DNA from 3 places in the Pseudomonas sp. PK-RTE-24 genome. Region 2 is predicted to be linked to each of the others. Evidence: predicted binding sites of a transcription regulator. Region 2 holds the regulator's gene; each other region holds the start of a gene.
What was found. Region 2 encodes sigma-54, which starts transcription at its own class of promoters, with help from an activator protein. Its sites were predicted from a motif close to ANTGGCATNNANNTTGCTNT; they were not measured.
Positions count from the first base shown of each region.

Region 1 (6,158 bases), 600 kb from region 2:
CGTGGGCAATGATGGCGATGTTGCGTAGATTTTCGATCACTTGTGTATCTCGATCAGAGGATTCGGTTTGCTGACAAGTCATGGCAGCGATTAGCAGTAGTGTCCGGCATGGCCGTTACAGCTTGACGGCGGTGTCGGGGGGCCGGTGACGCAGGCCACAGGCAAACAGCCCCGGGCACTTAGCTCGGTCGATAAACGCGCACATTGGCATGCCCCTCACTGAGCAAATGGTGGGCATGCAGGCGACTCATCACGCCTTTGTCGCAATACAGCAGGTACTGGCGAGTAGGGTCCAGTTCCTTGAAACGTGCGTTCACTGCATAGAACGGCATCGTCTGTACCTCTATGCCGGCGAGCTCCAGCGGGTCATCCTCGGCGGCATCCGGGTGGCGGATGTCGATCACGATCTGACCGGCCAGCGCTTCGCTGACTTCTTCAATTTGCAAATCCTGGCCCAACTCGTCGATTACCCGATCGATCGGCACCAGTTTGGCGTTGGCGAGCGCACGCTCGAGTACCGCCATGTCGAATTCTTTCTCTTCGTGCTCAACCCGGCCACGCTTGGCGGCGGTCTTGGGGTTGACCGAAATCACGCCGCAGTATTCCGGCATGTGCCGGGCGAAATCGGCGGTGCCGATCTCGTTGGCAGTGTCGATGATGTCCTGCTTGTGCGCGACGATCAGCGGCCGCAGCACCAGCTTGTCGGTCACGCAGTCGATCACCGACAGGTTCGGCAGCGTCTGGCTCGACACCTGGGAGATCGCTTCACCGGTCACCAGTGCATCGATGTGCAGGCGTTCGGCGATCTCGGACGAGGCGCGCAACATCATACGCTTCAAAACCACGCCCATATGACTGTTATCGACTTTGCCGAGAATTTCGCCCAGCACTTCCTCGAACGGCACACTGACAAATAGCACGCGTTGCGAGCTGCCGTACTTCTTCCAGATGAAGTGCGCGACTTCCATCACGCCCAATTCGTGGGCACGCCCGCCGAGATTGAAGAAGCAGAAGTGCGCCATCAGGCCGCGACGCATGATCTGGTAAGCCGCCACGGTCGAATCGAAGCCGCCGGACATCAATACCAGCGTCTGCTCCAACGCGCCGAGCGGGTAGCCGCCGATGCCGTTGTGCTGGCTGTGAATCACGAACAACCGTTTGTCGCGAACTTCGATACGGACTTCGATTTGCGGTGCTTTAAGGTCGATTCCGGCCGCACCGCACTCGCGACGCAGCTTGCTGCCGACGTATTTTTCCACGTCCATCGAGCTGAAGGCATGCTTGCCTGCGCGCTTGCAGCGCACCGAGAAAATCTTCCCGGCCAGTGCATCGCCGTAGTGCTGTTTGCACTTTTCGGTGATGTCGTCGAAGTCGCCCAGCGGGTACTCGTCGATCTGCAGAAAATGCGCGATACCCGGCATGCAGGTCAGGCGCTCGCCCATCTCTTTCAAGGCTTTGGGGTCGGTAACGCGGGTTTCCAGCTCGAGATTGTCCCACACGCCGTTCACCACCACGGCCGGGTCCAGGTCACGGAGCACGGTGCGGATGTTCTTGGCCAACTGGCGGATGAATTTCGTCCGGACAGGTCGGCTTTTGATGGTGATCTCGGGGAAGACTTTTACGATAAGTTTCATGAAAACAGCGCGCGAACGGCCAGCCGAAAAAGGGGGGCGCGGATTATAGCGGAAATTGCTCAAGGTTTAACCAGTTAATGTGCAGAAGGTTTTGCTTGCACCAAAACAGGTCATTTCTGAATTTAAACGCAACATTAAGGGGCGGGATTTGTCGATTCAGTACCTCGCACGCCTTAATAAGCGTGAATTTGGGGCAAAAAACCCATGCTGGGGCACTGGCATGCAATTTGCTCCCTTGTGAGGCAGGTTGCCTTGGCAGAGTATTCGCGCCGGCATCACCATTATTAAGGGCATCCACTACCCGCCCTAATTCACCCGGAGGACACTATGTCGAAGTCGGTTCAACTCATCAAAGATCATGACGTCAAGTGGATTGATCTGCGCTTCACGGACACCAAAGGCACTCAGCACCACGTGACCATGCCGGCTCGCGATGCGCTGGATGACGACTTCTTCGAAGTCGGCAAGATGTTCGACGGTTCCTCCATCTCCGGCTGGAAAGGCATCGAAGCCTCCGACATGATCCTGATGCCGGTCGACGAAACGGCCGTGCTCGATCCGTTCACCGAAGACCCAACGCTGATTCTGGTGTGCGACATCATCGAGCCTTCGAGCATGCAAGGCTACGATCGCGACCCACGTGCGATCGCCAAGCGCGCCGAAGAGCACCTGAAAGCCACCGGTATCGGTGACACCGTATTCGCCGGTCCGGAGCCTGAGTTCTTCATCTTTGACTCGGTAAAATTCAAGTCGGACATCTCCGGCTCGATGTTCAAGATCTACTCCGAGCAAGGTTCGTGGATGTCCGACCAGGACATCGAAGGCGGCAACAAGGGTCACCGTCCAGGCGTGAAAGGCGGCTACTTCCCGGTTCCACCGTTCGACCACGACCACGAAATCCGTACCGCCATGTGCAACGCACTGGAAGAAATGGGTCAGTCGGTTGAAGTTCACCACCACGAAGTGGCGACTGCCGGCCAGAACGAAATCGGCGTCAAGTTCAACACCCTGGTGAAGAAGGCCGACGAAGTTCAGACCCTGAAATACGTTGTGCACAACGTTGCCGACGCTTACGGCCGCACCGCGACCTTCATGCCGAAGCCACTGTACGGCGACAACGGTTCGGGCATGCACGTACACATGTCGATCTGGAAAGACGGCAAGAACACCTTCGCAGGTGAAGGCTATGCCGGCCTGTCCGATACCGCTCTGTACTTCATCGGCGGCATCATCAAGCACGGTAAGGCCCTGAACGGCTTCACCAACCCGGCGACCAACTCCTACAAGCGTCTGGTGCCAGGCTTCGAAGCTCCGGTAATGCTGGCCTACTCGGCTCGCAACCGTTCCGCTTCGATCCGTATTCCTTACGTGTCGAGCCCGAAAGCCCGCCGTATCGAAGCACGCTTCCCGGATCCGGCTGCCAACCCGTACCTGGCTTTCGCAGCTCTGCTGATGGCCGGTCTGGACGGTATCCAGAACAAGATCCACCCAGGCGATGCCGCCGACAAGAACCTGTACGACCTGCCGCCTGAAGAGGCGAAAGAGATTCCACAGGTTTGCGGCAGCCTGAAAGAAGCCCTGGAAGAGCTGGACAAGGGCCGCGCGTTCCTGACCAAGGGCGGCGTGTTCTCCGACGACTTCATCGACGCTTACATCGCGCTGAAATCGGAAGAAGAAATCAAGGTTCGCACCTTCGTACACCCACTGGAATATGAGCTGTACTACAGCTGCTGATCCGGTAGCGCTGCGTAAAGCGGCGTGACACAAGAGGCCTCCTTCGGGAGGCCTTTTTTATTGCCCGGCGCAACGCATTTTCCATGTGGGAGCGAGCCTGCTCGCGAAAGCGGTGGGTCATTGATCATTCCCACGCTCCGCGTGGGAATGCAGCCGTGACGCTCCGCGTCACTGGACGCGGAGCGTCCCAGGAGGCATTCCCACGCAGAGCATGGGAACGATCCGTGTTTTGGCTACCAGTCTTTTCAATTCCAGTTATTAACGGTTTTGGCCAACCGCCCCACCTGTCCTATGCTGCTACCCACAGTTTCCAACCCCGGTCGATTTCATGGGTCGCACGTTTCTCTACATTCTGCTGCTGATCACCCTGCCCGCCGCTGCGCAGATCTACAAGTACACCGACGCCAACGGCAACACTGCTTACAGCAATCAGCCGCCGGACGGCGTGCAGGCGCAACCGGTCGAGTTGCCGCCGCTCAATCGGGTCGAGCCGCAAGCACCGAGTGCGCCGCAAGCACCCACCGCAGAACAACCGCAACCACCGCGCAACGCCTATGAAATCCTCGAACTCGCCGGTCTGCCCACTGACGAGGCCCTGCGCGCCAACAACGGCACCTTTACGGTCAATGTCCTGATCAAACCGCGCCTGCAATCGCCGCATCAACTGAGACTGGTGCTGGACGACGAGCCCTATGGCCAGCCGAGCAACGTACCGGTTTTGCAGTTGGTGAACATCGATCGCGGCGAGCATCGCCTGGCCGTGCAGGTGATCGACGGCCAGACCGTCATTCAGCAGAGCCCGCCAGCCGTCTTCACCGTGCAACGGGTGCATAGACCATGATCCGCGCGGGGCTGGTACTCGTTCTGGCGCTGATGTCGAAGTACACCTTGGCGGAGGTGTTTACCTATGTCGACGCACAGGGCAACCGCGTCTATACCGATCAGCCGCGCGCCAACGCCAAGCGAATGCCGATTGCGACGAGCAATCGCATGGCTGTCCCTGCCAACACCGCAGCGCCGATCACAACAGCGAAAAAATCCGCCGAACCAGCGCCCTTTCACTACGACATGCTGCGCATTCTGATCCCGGAGCCCGATGCCACTTTGCGCAGCAGCGCCGGCGAGCTGATCGTCAGCGTCACCAGCGAGCCCGGCCTGCAAAGCGGCCATCGTTATCGCCTGCTGCTGGATGGCAAGGCCACTGGCGAGCCCGGCGTCAGCCCGGTATTTGCGCTGAGCAATATCGATCGCGGCAGCCACAGCCTTTCGATCGAAATCCTCGACGCCGCCGGGCGTACCGTGGAACGCACCGCCAATCAGCCGTTCCACATGCTGCGGATTTCCCTGGCGCAGAAACGCCAGGTCAAACCCTGCGTTGCCGACGACTATGGCGTGCGCCCGGAATGTCCGCTCAAGGACAAACCTGAAGAGCCGAAAAATCCATTCCTGCGCTTCTTTTAACCTCCGCCAGCCGCGCGCACTCTATTGGTGCACTAAACTGCATCTCGCCCACAACTCAACCCATTTTGGTTCGAAACTTCCCGTTTGAGCTGGCTTCGTGCCATACAAACGCGCGTCAAACGCCTGTTTCAGGGGTTAAACGCTTCTTTTCGGAGCCTTGGTTTGGTTTTTGCATTTTCCCGACATCAGCGCTTTGTTCTCGCGCACGCCTTGCTCCAAAAGGGGTCCAGATGACCATAAGCGACGCTATTCACCGTTTGCTGCTCGACAACCTGACCACGGCGACCATCCTGCTCGACGCCGAATTGCGCCTGGAGTACATGAACCCGGCGGCGGAGATGCTGTTGGCCGTCAGCGGTCAGCGCAGCCACGGCCAGTTCATCAGCGAGCTGTTCACCGAATCCCCCGAGGCGCTCAATTCCCTGCGTCAGGCCGTGGAGCAGGCGCACCCTTTCACCAAGCGTGAAGCGATGCTCACCGCCCTCACCGGCCAGACGCTGACCGTGGATTACGCGGTCACGCCAATCCTCAGCAACGGCGAGACTTTGCTTTTGCTTGAAGTGCACCCGCGTGATCGCCTGTTGCGCATCACCAAGGAAGAGGCGCAGCTGTCCAAGCAGGAAACCAGCAAGATGCTGGTGCGCGGCCTCGCCCACGAGATCAAGAACCCTCTTGGCGGCATCCGTGGCGCAGCGCAATTGCTGGCCCGCGAACTGCCGGAGGAAAGCCTGCGCGATTACACCAATGTGATCATCGAAGAGGCCGACCGCCTGCGCAATCTGGTCGATCGCATGCTCGGCTCGAACAAACTGCCATCGCTGGCCATGTGCAACGTCCACGAAGTGCTCGAACGCGTCTGCCATCTGGTCGAAGCCGAAAGCCAGGGCTGCATCACCCTGGTGCGTGATTACGACCCGAGCATTCCCGACGTATTGATCGACCGCGAGCAAATGATTCAGGCGGTGTTGAACATCGTGCGCAACGCGATGCAGGCGATCAGCAGCCAGAACGAGCTGCGCCTGGGCCGCATCAGCCTGCGCACCCGCGCCATGCGCCAGTTCACCATCGGCCACATCCGCCATCGTCTGGTGACCAAGATCGAGATCATCGACAACGGTCCCGGCATTCCGGCGGAACTGCAGGAAACCATTTTCTTTCCCATGGTCAGCGGCCGCCCGGATGGTACCGGGCTGGGCCTGGCCATTACCCAGAACATCATCAGTCAGCACCAGGGCCTGATCGAGTGTGAGAGCCATCCAGGCCACACCACCTTCTCGATCTTCCTGCCACTGGAACAAGGAGCCACATCGACATGAGCCGTAGTGAAAC
Region 1 is NZ_CM133224.1:1,133,096-1,139,253, forward strand. Features, by position in the region: gene typA (translational GTPase TypA) at 1-40, opposite strand, end outside; gene thiI (tRNA uracil 4-sulfurtransferase ThiI) at 180-1,634, opposite strand; gene glnA (type I glutamate--ammonia ligase) at 1,962-3,368, shown strand; gene ACV8MC_RS04945 (DUF4124 domain-containing protein) at 3,697-4,209, shown strand; gene ACV8MC_RS04950 (DUF4124 domain-containing protein) at 4,206-4,829, shown strand; gene glnL (nitrogen regulation protein NR(II)) at 5,060-6,145, shown strand; gene ntrC (nitrogen regulation protein NR(I)) at 6,142-6,158, shown strand, end outside.
Region 1: the regulator sigma-54 is predicted to act here: its motif matches at 1,849-1,868, upstream of glnA (type I glutamate--ammonia ligase).

Region 2 (6,158 bases):
GTCCTCAAGGACATTCAGGGCGGTACTTTTACCCGAGCCCGAACGGCCACTGACAATGATCAAACGCATGATTAGTGCCCGTTCTGCTCGTCCAGTACGACCTGGTACAAGGCTTCATTGCTCGGAGCGCTGCGCAATTTGTCGCGCACTTCCTTGCGGTCGAGCATGCTGGCGATCTGGCGCAACAACTCCAGATGCGCGTCGGTTGCGGCTTCCGGGACCAGCAGTACGAACAACAGGTCCACCGGAGCGCCGTCGATGGCGTCGAAATCGATCGGGGCTTCGAGGTGCAGCAGGGCGCTCACTGGCCCCGCGCAGCCCTTGAGGCGGCAGTGGGGAATGGCGATGCCGTTGCCAAAACCGGTGGAGCCGAGTTTTTCACGGGCGATCAGCGCCTCGAAGACATCCTGCATCGCCAGATCCGGCACTTCGCGGTGGATCAGGTTGGCAATCTGTTCGAGGGCTTTTTTCTTGCTGCCGCCCGGCGCGTTCACTTGGGAACGGCCGGGGGTCAGGATGGTTTCAAGTCGGATCATGGATAGGGGTGTTAACGACCGGTCGCGCCCTGGAGGAGGCTCTGGGTCTTTTCCTTATGCTTTTTGAGTTGGCGATCCAGCTTGTCGGTAAGTGAGTCGATCGCAGCGTACATGTCGGTATCTTCTGCGTTTGCGACCACTTCACTGCCGGGGATATGCAAGGTGGCTTCGATCTTCTGTTTCAGCTTTTCGACGCACATCGTGACCTGCACGTTGGTGATCTTGTCGAAATGTCGCTCCAGTCGCTGGAGTTTTTCCTCGATGTAGGAACGCAGAGGTTGGGTCACTTCCAGTTGGTGTCCACTGATGTTGACTTGCATACAGCTTCTCCTTCGTTGCCAGTGCATAAAGCGGCAGGCCGAAAAGCCTGCCACTGGAACGCTGTAACGTGGCTTACATCAACCGCTTGCGTTCGCTCGAAGGCGCGATTCCGAGGGATTCGCGGTACTTGGCGACGGTGCGGCGAGCCACCTGAATGCCTTGTGCCTCCAGTAAACCAGCGATCTTGCTGTCACTCAACGGCTTTTTCTGATTTTCCGCAGCGACCAGTTTCTTGATGATCGCGCGGATCGCCGTGGACGAGCATTCGCCGCCTTCGGAGGTGCTGACGTGGCTGGAGAAAAAGTATTTCAGCTCATAAATACCGCGCGGGGTATGCATGAATTTTTGTGTGGTCACCCGGGAAATCGTCGATTCGTGCATGCCGACCGCTTCGGCGATGTCATGCAATACCAACGGCTTCATTGCTTCGTCGCCGTACTCGAGGAAGCCGCGCTGATGTTCGACGATCTGCGTGGCCACTTTCATCAGGGTTTCGTTGCGGCTCTGCAGGCTCTTGATGAACCAGCGGGCCTCCTGCAACTGGTTGCGCATGAAAGTGTTGTCGGCGCTGGTGTCGGCACGCTTCACAAAACCGGCGTACTGGGCGTTGACGCGCAGGCGAGGCACCGATTCCTGGTTCAGCTCGACCAGCCAGCGCTCGTTGTCCTTGCGCACGATCACGTCGGGAATGACGTATTCGGCTTCGGTCGACTCGATCTGTGAGCCGGGACGCGGATTGAGGCTCTGCACCAGTTCGATGACCTGGCGCAGCTCGTCTTCCTTGAGCTTCATCCGGCGCATCAACTGGCTGTAATCGCGGCTGCCGAGCAGGTCGATGTAATCGGCGACCAGACGCTTGGCCTCGGTCAGCCACGGCGTCTTCGCGGGCAGCTGGCGCAATTGCAGCAGCAGGCATTCGCTGAGGTTGCGTGCGCCGATACCGGCGGGCTCGAATTGCTGGATGCGATGCAGGACAGCTTCGATTTCGTCGAGCTCGATGTCCAGTTCCGGGTCGAACGCTTCAAGAATCTCTTCGAGTGTTTCGTCCAGATAGCCCTGATTGTTGATGCAGTCGATCAGAGTCACGGCGATCAGGCGATCGGTGTCGGACATCGGTGCCAGGTTCAGTTGCCAGAGCAGATGGCTTTGCAGGCTCTCGCCGGCCGACGTGCGGGTGGTGAAATCCCACTCATCGTCATCGCTGCTCGGCAGGCTGCTGGCGCTGGTCTGGTAGACGTCTTCCCAGGCAGTATCCACTGGCAGTTCGTTGGGGATACGCTCGTTCCAATCGCCATCCTCGAGGTTATCCACCGTCGGGGCGGTTTCCTGGTAGGAGGGTTCCTGGATTTCGGCGGGCTTCTGTTCGGCGTTGTCGGCCAGCGGATCGGCATTGTCGAAGTCGTCGCCTTCTTCCTGGCGCTCGAGCATCGGATTGGATTCCAGAGCCTCCTGGATCTCCTGTTGCAGGTCCAGGGTCGACAATTGGAGCAGGCGGATGGCCTGTTGCAGCTGCGGTGTCATCGTCAGCTGCTGGCCCATTCTCAAGACTAGCGATGGTTTCATGGCAGGGGCTTAACACCTTATTCGCCGGCGCTTTGCGCCATCCACTACAGGGCGCCGAAGCGCCAAACTTAAGCAAATTATATGCCTGAAACTGAAGTGTTTGCCTAGAGCGCTGTAACAATTAAAGCGGATAAATGCGCCTTGAATCGATACAGCGCTGTCGCGCTTACAGGCGGAACTCGTGACCCAGATACACTTCCTTGACCAGATCGTTGGCCAGGATGGTCTCGGCATCGCCTTCAGCGATCAGTTGACCGTCGTTGACGATGTAAGCGGTTTCGCAGATATCCAGCGTCTCACGCACGTTGTGGTCGGTGATCAGCACACCGATGCCCTTGGCCTTGAGGTGATGGATGATCTGCTTGATGTCGCCGACCGAGATCGGGTCGACACCGGCGAACGGTTCGTCGAGCAGGATGAACTTGGGTGCAGTGGCCAGGGCGCGAGCGATTTCCACCCGGCGACGCTCACCGCCGGACAGGCTCATGCCGAGGTTGTCGCGGATGTGGCTGATGTGGAATTCCTGCAGCAGGCTTTCCAGCTCCTTGCGACGACCGGCCTTGTCCAGCTCCGGACGGGTCTCGAGGATCGCCATGATGTTGTCGGCGACCGACAGTTTGCGGAAGATCGACGCTTCTTGCGGCAGATAGCCGATACCGGCCTTGGCGCGGCCGTGCATCGGCTGGTGGCTGACGTCCAGATCATCGATCAGCACACGGCCCTGATCTGCCTGCACCAGGCCAACGATCATGTAGAAGCACGTAGTCTTGCCGGCGCCGTTCGGGCCGAGCAAGCCGACGATCTGCCCGCTGTCGATCGACAGGCTGACGTCACGCACGACCTGGCGGCTTTTATAGGCCTTGGCCAGATGCTGAGCTTTCAGAGTTGCCATTACTGGGATTTCTCTTCGGTTTTCTTCTTCGGCTGGATCACCATGTCGATGCGCGGACGCGATTCGGTGACCTTGCTGCCCGTGGCGCGACCGGCGCTGGCCAGTTTCTTCACGGTGTCGTAGACGATTTTTTCGCCCTGGGTGACGTTGTTATCCTTGTCGATAACCTTGGCCTTGTCGATCAGCACCACCCGGTTCTGCTGGGCGTGGTATTGAATCGTCACGCCGTAGCCCTTGACCGGGTTGGCGTCGCCCTGGGTCTGCAACTGCTCGAAGTAAGCCAGGTTGCCTACCGAGGTCACCACGTCGATGTCGCCATTGGGCGCGCGCGTCATGGTCACGGTGTTGCCTTTAACGATCATCGAGCCTTGGGTAATGATCACGTCACCTTTATAGGTGGCGATGCCATTCTTGTCGTCCAGTTGGGCGTCGTCGGCCTGAATGCGGATAGGCTGCTGCTGATCGTTCGGCAGGGACCAGGCGCTCGCGCTTCCCAGTGCTGCGCCCAGACTGAGCAAAATAGGGAGGGTTTTAACGAGCCTCATACTGTCCTCTTACGTTCGATTGCAGGTGTATCCTGCTGTCCTTCAGGTACGCTTTCATTCCGACGCCAGTCGATACGCCGCCAGCGCCCTCGATTCTAACGGGTTGCGCGGTCTGCGCATATTCTTGCTGCGGGAACACGGTCATGCGGGTGCTGGTGATCAGGGTGCCGCGCTGTTTCTCATCGGTGCGCTGTACGCGTACCGAATCGATCAATTCAACTTCGGTGCCGCCCGAATTCACTTCGCCGCGCTCGCTGGTCACGTGCCACGGGAAGTCGGTGCCGCGGTACATGTTCAAATCAGGCTTGGTTACCAGAGTGACATCGGTGGCCTTGACGTGCTCGGCCTTGTCGGAGGTCATCTCGTACTGCACCTTGCCGTCGGGCAGGTATTGAATGGTATGCGTGTTGGTCGCGTACCAGTCGATCGGATTCTCGGCGGCCGAGACCGGCGGCTTGTCGAGGAAGCGCTCCGGGCTGATGTTCCAGTAGCCGACCGCAGCGAAAATCGCCGCGATGCAGCCGAACAGCAGGAAATTGCGAAACTTTTTGCTAAACATGGTCAGGCTCACAGGTACGCGGCGTTGGCCGCTTCGAGGCGGCCCTGGGCGCGCAGGATCAATTCGCAGAATTCGCGGGCGGCACCTTCGCCGCCACGGGCGCGGGTAACGCCGTGGGCGTGTTCGCGGACGAAATCGGCAGCGTTGGCCACCGCCATGCCCAGCCCTACACGGCGGATCACCGGCAAGTCTGGCAGATCGTCACCGAGATAGGCGACTTCTTCATAGCTTAGGCCCAGTTGCGCGAGCAGACCGTCGAGTACCACCAGTTTGTCCTCGCGCCCCTGAAACAGATGCGGGATGCCGAGGTTTTTCGCGCGGCGCTCGACCACCGGGGTCTTGCGACCACTGATGATCGCCGTCTGCACGCCGGCATTCATCAGCATCTTGATGCCCTGGCCGTCGAGCGTGTTGAAGGTCTTGAACTCGCTGCCGTCTTCGAGGAAGTACAGGCGCCCGTCGGTGAGCACACCGTCGACGTCGAACACTGCCAGTTTGATCGCTTTGCCGCGTTGCAGCAGATCGTTGCTCATTACATGACTCCTGCGCGCAGCAGATCGGAGAGGTTGAAGGCGCCGATCGGGCGATCCTCCTCGTCGACGACTACCAGGGCGTTGATTCGATGGTCTTCCATGATTTTCAGGGCTTCGGCGGCGAGCATGTCGGGCCGGGCGGTCTTGCCGTGTGCAGTCATCACCTGGTCGATGGTGGCGCTGCGGATGTCGATGGCGCGATCCAGCGTGCGGCGCAAATCACCGTCGGTGAAGATCCCGGCGAGCTTGCCATCGGCCTCAATAATAGCGGTCATGCCCAGACCCTTGCGGGTCATTTCCATCAGCGCGTCCTTGAGCAGGGTACCGCGTTGTACCTGCGGCAGCTCCTGTCCGGCGTGCATGACGTTTTCGACTTTCAGCAGCAGGCGACGGCCAAGGGCACCGCCAGGATGCGAGAACGCGAAATCTTCAGCGGTGAAACCACGAGCTTCCAGCAGCGCCACGGCCAGGGCATCGCCCATGACCAGTGCGGCCGTGGTCGAAGAGGTCGGTGCCAGATTCAGCGGGCAGGCTTCGTGCTCGACATGCACATTGAGATTGACCTCGGCAGCCTTCGCCAATGGCGACTGTGGATTGCCGGTGACGCTGATCAGCTGGATACCCAGGCGTTTGATCAATGGCAGCAGCGTTACGATTTCGTTGGTCGAGCCGGAGTTCGACAGGGCCAGAATCACATCGTCGCGGGTGATCATGCCCATGTCGCCGTGGCTGGCTTCGGCCGGATGCACGAAAAACGCAGGAGTACCGGTGCTGGCCAGGGTGGCGGCGATCTTGTTGCCGACGTGCCCGGATTTGCCCATGCCGACCACGACCACACGGCCCTTGCTGGCCAGAATCATCTCGCAAGCGCGTACGAAATCGGCGTCGATATGGGCCATCAAGCCTTGGACGGCTTCCACTTCGAGGCGGATGGTGCGTTGTGCCGATTGAATCAGGTCGCGGGTTTTGCTCATGTCAGAATCGTATGGGCCGATGAAAAGGCGGCGATTATAGCGGTTATGTGGCAAAGCCTCACGCAAGTTCGACGTGCTTTGTCATTACTGGTTACCAAAACCCTCTGAAACTCGCTCAGGCCCTCTTCGGTCGGCGATCTTGGCCGGGTTCTCGCTTGGGCGCTCAGCCTTTGGAGTGATATAGTTCGCCGCCAGTTCGGCCTGCCCGGGATGCAGGTGTTTCCGAGGAAAGTCT
Region 2 is NZ_CM133224.1:533,219-539,376, reverse strand. Features, by position in the region: gene rapZ (RNase adapter RapZ) at 1-69, opposite strand, end outside; gene ptsN (PTS IIA-like nitrogen regulatory protein PtsN) at 72-536, opposite strand; gene hpf (ribosome hibernation-promoting factor, HPF/YfiA family) at 548-856, opposite strand; gene ACV8MC_RS02450 (RNA polymerase factor sigma-54) at 930-2,420, opposite strand; gene lptB (LPS export ABC transporter ATP-binding protein) at 2,587-3,312, opposite strand; gene lptA (lipopolysaccharide transport periplasmic protein LptA) at 3,312-3,857, opposite strand; gene lptC (LPS export ABC transporter periplasmic protein LptC) at 3,844-4,416, opposite strand; gene ACV8MC_RS02430 (KdsC family phosphatase) at 4,425-4,949, opposite strand; gene ACV8MC_RS02425 (KpsF/GutQ family sugar-phosphate isomerase) at 4,949-5,923, opposite strand.

Region 3 (6,158 bases), 2.5 Mb from region 2:
AACGGTGCCCTTGCCGGCCAGGTTGAGCATCAGCTCGCCACCGGTCTGGCTGATCGTCACGCTGTTGACGGTCGCCGGCAGGTAGGTCGCCAGGTCGGTCGCGGTGCCGTTGATCGGTGCGTTGGCCTTGAACGTGTAAGTGCCGACCGGAACCACGGTGCCGGCGGTGTCCTTGCCGTCCCAAGTGAAACTGGCATCGCCGGCAGCGCGGCTGCCCAGGTCGATGGTGCGCACGGTCTTGCCGTCCTTGTCGGTGATGGTCACGGTGCCGCCGGCAATCGACGAAGGCACGGTGACCGAACCGGTCAGGCCTTTGCTCGGGTCATCGAGCTGGGCGGTGTTGGTCTGCACGATCACGTTGCGACCGACCAGCGATGACGCTTGCAACGCCTGCGACGAGTTGTAGTTGCCGGCAAGGCCACTGACAGTGGAGTTCAGCGTGGTGATGCCTTCAAGGCTACTGAACTGCGCCAACTGCGCGACGAAAGCGCTGTTGTCCTGCGGGTCGAGCGGGTTCTGGTTTTTCAGCTGGGTGACCAGCAATTGCAGGAAAGCATCCTTGCCCAGCGCCTGGCCGCCGGTGGCACTGTTGGTCGCCGAAGCGATGCCGCCCGACGTCGTGCTGCTGGCCTTCTTCGACGAGTTGGCCAGGATGTCGTTCATGCTCAGGCTGCTGGTGGTATCCGTAACGCTCATGGCAGTCGCCCCTTATTACTGACCGAGGGTCAGTACCTTCTGCATCATGGTTTTGGCGGTGTTCATCATTTCCGCGTTGGTCTGGAACGAGCGGCTCGCGGAAATCATGTCAGCCATTTCTTCCACCACGTTGACGTTCGGGTAGTAGACGTAGCCCTTGGCGTCGGCGGCCGGATGGTTCGGCTCGTAGCGCGCTTCGAGGTTGCTCTGGTCTTCGACGACGCCAAGCACCTGCACGCCCTGCCCGGCCGCATCCTGGTTCTGGAACAGCGAATTGCTGCCGCCGGCCTGGCCGCCCTGAAACATGGTGGCGAACACCGGATGACGGGCGCGGTAGGTCTGGTCGATGCTCGACGAAACGGTTTCGGCGTTGGCGATGTTCGACGCCACGGTGTTCAGACGCGTGGTCTGCGCGCTCATGCCGCTGCCGGCAATGTTGAAAACGCTGGACAGGGACATGGATTATTCTCCGCGCAGGGCTGACACCAGCCCTTTGAATTTGCTGTTGAGCAAGGTGAAGCTGGCCTGGAAGCCGACGGCGTTTTCCGCGTAGTTCGACTGTTCCAGTTGAGCGTCGACGGTGTTCTGGTCGATCGAAGGCTGCATCGGCGTGCGATACATCAGCGACTCGTCGCCATTGCCCAGCCCTTCAGCCTCGATGTGCCGGCTGTTGGTCATGTTCAGGGCAAAGTGGCCGCCGGTCTTGGTCTTCTCGGTCTGTGCTTCGAGCACTTTGGAGAAATCCAGATCCCGCGCTTTGTAGTTCGGGGTGTCGGCGTTGGCGATGTTGTTGGCCAGCACTTCGGCACGCTGGGCGCGGAAGCCCAATGCCTTTTCGTGAATGCCCAGCGCTTTGTCGAAGCTGATGCTCATGTCGGGAACCTTCAGGTGACCGGTTTTTCGTACTTGAGCTTTAGCAAGCGCCGTGCCAAATGATCAAAGCCCCGTATTCCGGGGCTTTGTGCCGAACAGGCTAAGCGGCAATGCCAGAAAAGCGGCAACCGGTTACCGCCGGATGCCGCTTTTCTGCCGCTTGCCGTCGTTGCCAGGTCAGCGCAGATCCCTGTGGGAGCGAGCCTGCTCGCGAAGGCGGCGTGTCAGGCGCCAACTGTCTTATGGACAGACCGCTTTCGCGAGCAGGCTCGCTCCCACAGGGGATTCGTGGAAAATAATTCGGGCATAAAAAAAGGAGGCCTTTGCGGGCCTCCCGTTTTTGTATCAGCGCAAACCGCTTATTTCGCCTTGTAAATAATCCCCGGGCTGCACTGAACCATCTGGTAATGATCCGGCAATCCGTTCAGCGCTTCCGAAGCGCCAAGGAACAGATACCCGCCCGGCTTCAACGTGCTGTGAATGCGCAACAGGATGTCCTTCTTCACTTCGGCAGAGAAGTAGATCAGTACGTTGCGGCAGAACACGATGTCGAACTTGCCCAGCGCCGCGTAGCTGTCGAGCAGGTTGAACGAGCGGAATTCCACCCGGCTCTTGATCGGCGCCTTGACCACCCAGCGCCCCGGCCCTTTCGGGTCGAAGTAGCGTTGCAGGCGTTCCGGCGACAGACCGCGACCGATGGCCAGGCTGTCGTACTCGCCGGTTTTGCAGTTGTTGAGCATCAGGCCCGACAGATCGGTGGCAACGATCTGCACACCCATCTTCAACTGACCCAGGTTGCTGCGCTCGAACTCGTCGATCGACATCGACAGCGAGTACGGTTCCTGTCCCGACGAGCAGGCCGCCGACCAGATCCGCAGACGCTGGTTGGGGCTGGCCTTGATCGCTTCCGGCAGTACCTTGTTCTTCAAGACTTCAAACGGATAGGTGTCGCGAAACCACAGGGTTTCGTTGGTCGTCATGGCATCGACCACCTGCTCGCGCAAACCGCTGCGCGGCTGGGTCTGGATGCGCTGTACCAGCTCACCCAGGGACTTGATGCCTTGCTGCTCCATCAGTTTGTTGAGACGGCTCGAGACCAGATACTGCTTGTTTTCACCGAGCAGAATGCCACAGGCTTTTTCCAGGAAGACCCGGAACTGTTCGAAATCCAAATTACCCGTAGACAATGATGCCGCCTCTTAAATCGTGTTGACCGCCAGGGACAGAAGGTCCCTAGCTGATATCTGCTGCTTTGATCCGGTCGACTACCCGGGATGCGAGGTCATCAGGACGGAATTTGGCCAGAAAGTCATCAGCACCGACTTTCTTCACCATCGCCTGATTGAATACCCCCGACAACGAAGTATGCAGGATGATATGGAGCTTTTGCATGCGTGCGTCGCCGCGGATTTCCGCCGTCAGGGTGTACCCGTCCATCTCCGGCATCTCGATGTCGGAAATCATCATCAGGAACTCTTCTTCCGGCTTCTTGCCCTCGTCGACCAGCTTGCGCAGGTAATCCAGCGCCTGCTTGCCGTCGTTCAGCGCCACCACTTCGACACCGATGGTCTGCAGACAACGGGTGACCTGCTTGCGCGCCACCGACGAGTCATCGACCGTCAGCACCCGCAGCGACAACGCCTTGGTCTGCGTCTCGACATCGACCACGCCCACCGAAATCGCTTCCGGCGTCGGCGCCACTTCGGCCAGCACCTTCTCGACGTCGATGATTTCGACCAACTGGTTGTCGACCCGAGTCACAGCGGTCAGGTAGTGATCGCGACCGGTACCCTTGGGTGGCGGATGGATCTCTTCCCAGTTCATGTTGACGATGCGCTCCACCGAGCGGACCAGGAAACCCTGGGTCTTGGTGTTGTACTCCGTGATGATCACGAACGGACTGTTCTTGTCTTTCAACGCACCGGAGCCCGTTGCCATTGCCAGATCCAGGATCGGAATGGTCGCTCCCCGTATATTCGCTACCCCGCACACGACAGGACTGGATTTGGGCATCAACGTCAGGGACGGGCATTGCAACACTTCCCGTACCTTGAACACGTTGATCCCGTAGAGCTGCGGCCCGTCGAGACGGAACAACAGCAGCTCGAGGCGATTCTGCCCTACCAGTTGCGTGCGCTGGTTCACCGAATCCATTACACCAGCCATGCCCAGACTCCTACATCAACGCCAAGTGTTGTTGCGACGCACATTCATTGCTAAACGGCACGGCGCTTGCTTTTTAACTCGTATGAACGCTCAAACGACATTTTCCCGACGCCTGACATCTTCCCTTCGCAAAGGGCTTTGCGCGGTGTCCGCCGTTTGCTGCTTGCTTGCTGGCAGTCCTGCCCATGCAGATGCGGTTACCTTGCCTGATATGCTTATCGGCGTGACTCAGGGCTTTCTTGAATTCACCGTAGAAGACTATTTGGCTTCCAGTCAAACCGAAGGCCGCTACGAAATCGAAGTCAATCAGCTCGACCCGCGCATGCGCATGCCCATGTGCGACAAGGAATTGACAGCGACTCTGGAGAGCCCGGCACGCCCGCTGGGCCGCGTCACGGTGAAGGTTCGCTGCGAAGGCAGCTCGCCCTGGACGGTGTTCGTACCCGCTCAAGTCCGCCTGTTTCGCGATATCGTGACGACCACTCGTCCGCTGAAACGCGCCGGCATTATCGAGCCGCAGGACGTGACCTTGCGCGAGCGCGACGTCAGCACGATCAACCAGGGTTTCCTGACCTCTGTCGACGAAGCGATCGGGCAGAAACTTACCCGACCAACGGTCGCCGATCAGGTCATCACCCTGGTGCATCTGGAACAGGCCGAAGTGGTCCGCAAGGGTGATCAGGTGGTGATCACTGCGCGCAGCGGCACCCTTGCCGTACGCATGCCGGGGGAAGCGCTCTCCAATGGCGGGATGAAAGAACAGATTCGAGTAAAAAACCTTAATTCTCAGAGAGTTATCAAGGCGCAGGTGATTGCGCCGGGACAGGTCGAAGTGGCCATGTAAAAGCCTCGTGGAGAAAACTGGCGCCGATCCCGTCGCTTCCCTAAACTGTGCCGCAGCAGGTCTCGCAACGGCGCATGCAAGCTTATGGTTGATTGGGCCTAAAGTTTTTCAGGGGATAGCCGAAAACATGGCAAGCGTCCAAATTCCCAGAGGTTTTTTATCATGGTTATCGATTTCAACCGATTGAACAGTTCCTCGTCACTAACCGGCAGCACACGTACCAGCAACGCCAAGGAAAGCGCTGAAAACAGCCCCTCCGCGCCGCTGAATACCCAGGCCGAACAGGCCAATGTCGCCAAAAGCGGGGAGTCGGTACACCTCAGCAATGAGGCTCAACAGTTGCAGAAGGTCACTGACAAGCTGCGCGATCAGCCTGCTGTCGACAAAGCCCGTGTGGCCGAGTTGAAAGCCGCGATTGCCGATGGCAGCTATAAAGTCGACAGCAACCGTGTAGCCAGCAAACTGCTCAACTTCGAAGCCCAGCGCTAGGCTTTTGCCGGCGCCAGGCTTTTGGACGCTTAAACCCCAAGGCCAGCCATGCACGACACTAACTTATTGCAACTGATCAACGACGACTTTGCTCCAGCGCAACAATTGCTGGAGTTATTGCAAACCGAATCCCTCGCTTTGCATGGTCGCGACATGCCGTTGCTGGAAGAAATTCTGGCGACCAAGCAAGCGTTGATCATTCTGCTCGAGCAGCATGGCCGCAAGCGCAGCGAAATCCTCGCCAGCCTCAACCTGCCGACCGATCGCACAGGTCTTGAGCAACTGGCCAGTCACTCGAGCATTGGCGAACAGTTGCTGACCCAGGGCGACGCCCTGACCGCGCTGATCGCCCAGTGCCAGGCTGCCAACGTCAAGAATGGCCAGTCGATCCAGATCCAGCAGGCGACCACGGCCAATCAGCTGAAGATCCTCACCGGCGGTGAGCCGCCAGCGTTGTACGACGCCAGCGGCACCTTTGCCAAACCGGTCAAGCCGCGAACGCTCAGCCAGGCATGAGCCATTCGCTGACCCTGCACTATCCACCTGCGCAACATGCTGGCAAAATACTGGCCAGTCGTCTTATTTTGTCTGGAGATTGAAGAACCGTGTCCAACACCCTAAGCGCGGATGATGCTCCGCAGCCTCCGAAGGTGCTCACCACGCCACTGGAAATCTCCAGCAACCTGCGCCAGCTGCAAGACAGCCACGATCCGCTGATCATCACCTTCCATGAACGCAGCCAGCGCTTTCAGAGTTACCTGATCAAGGTCGACCGCGAAACCGCGACGATCGCCCTGGACGAAATGATCCCGCGCGATGGCGAGCGCTTCCTGCAAGCGGGCGAGCCGTTCAAGGTCGAAGGCTTTCATGACGGCGTGCGCATCGCCTGGGAATGCAACGGCACACTGAACATCGAAGAATCCGACGGCGACCGTTTCTACACCGGCGACCTGCCGAGCGAAGTGGTCTACCACCAGCGCCGCAACGCCTTCCGCGCTGCGTTGAAACTCACCGACCTGGTCAGCGTTGAACTGGGCGGCGAAAAGCTCAAGGTTCCTCTGCACGGCAAGCTGCTGGACATCTCCGCCAC
Region 3 is NZ_CM133224.1:3,073,349-3,079,506, reverse strand. Features, by position in the region: gene flgD (flagellar hook assembly protein FlgD) at 1-696, opposite strand, end outside; gene flgC (flagellar basal body rod protein FlgC) at 712-1,155, opposite strand; gene flgB (flagellar basal body rod protein FlgB) at 1,159-1,569, opposite strand; gene cheR (protein-glutamate O-methyltransferase CheR) at 1,929-2,756, opposite strand; gene ACV8MC_RS13800 (chemotaxis protein CheV) at 2,803-3,735, opposite strand; gene flgA (flagellar basal body P-ring formation chaperone FlgA) at 3,818-4,579, shown strand; gene flgM (flagellar biosynthesis anti-sigma factor FlgM) at 4,742-5,068, shown strand; gene ACV8MC_RS13785 (flagella synthesis protein FlgN) at 5,117-5,584, shown strand; gene ACV8MC_RS13780 (flagellar brake protein) at 5,674-6,158, shown strand, end outside.
Region 3: the regulator sigma-54 is predicted to act here: its motif matches at 1,610-1,629, upstream of flgB (flagellar basal body rod protein FlgB).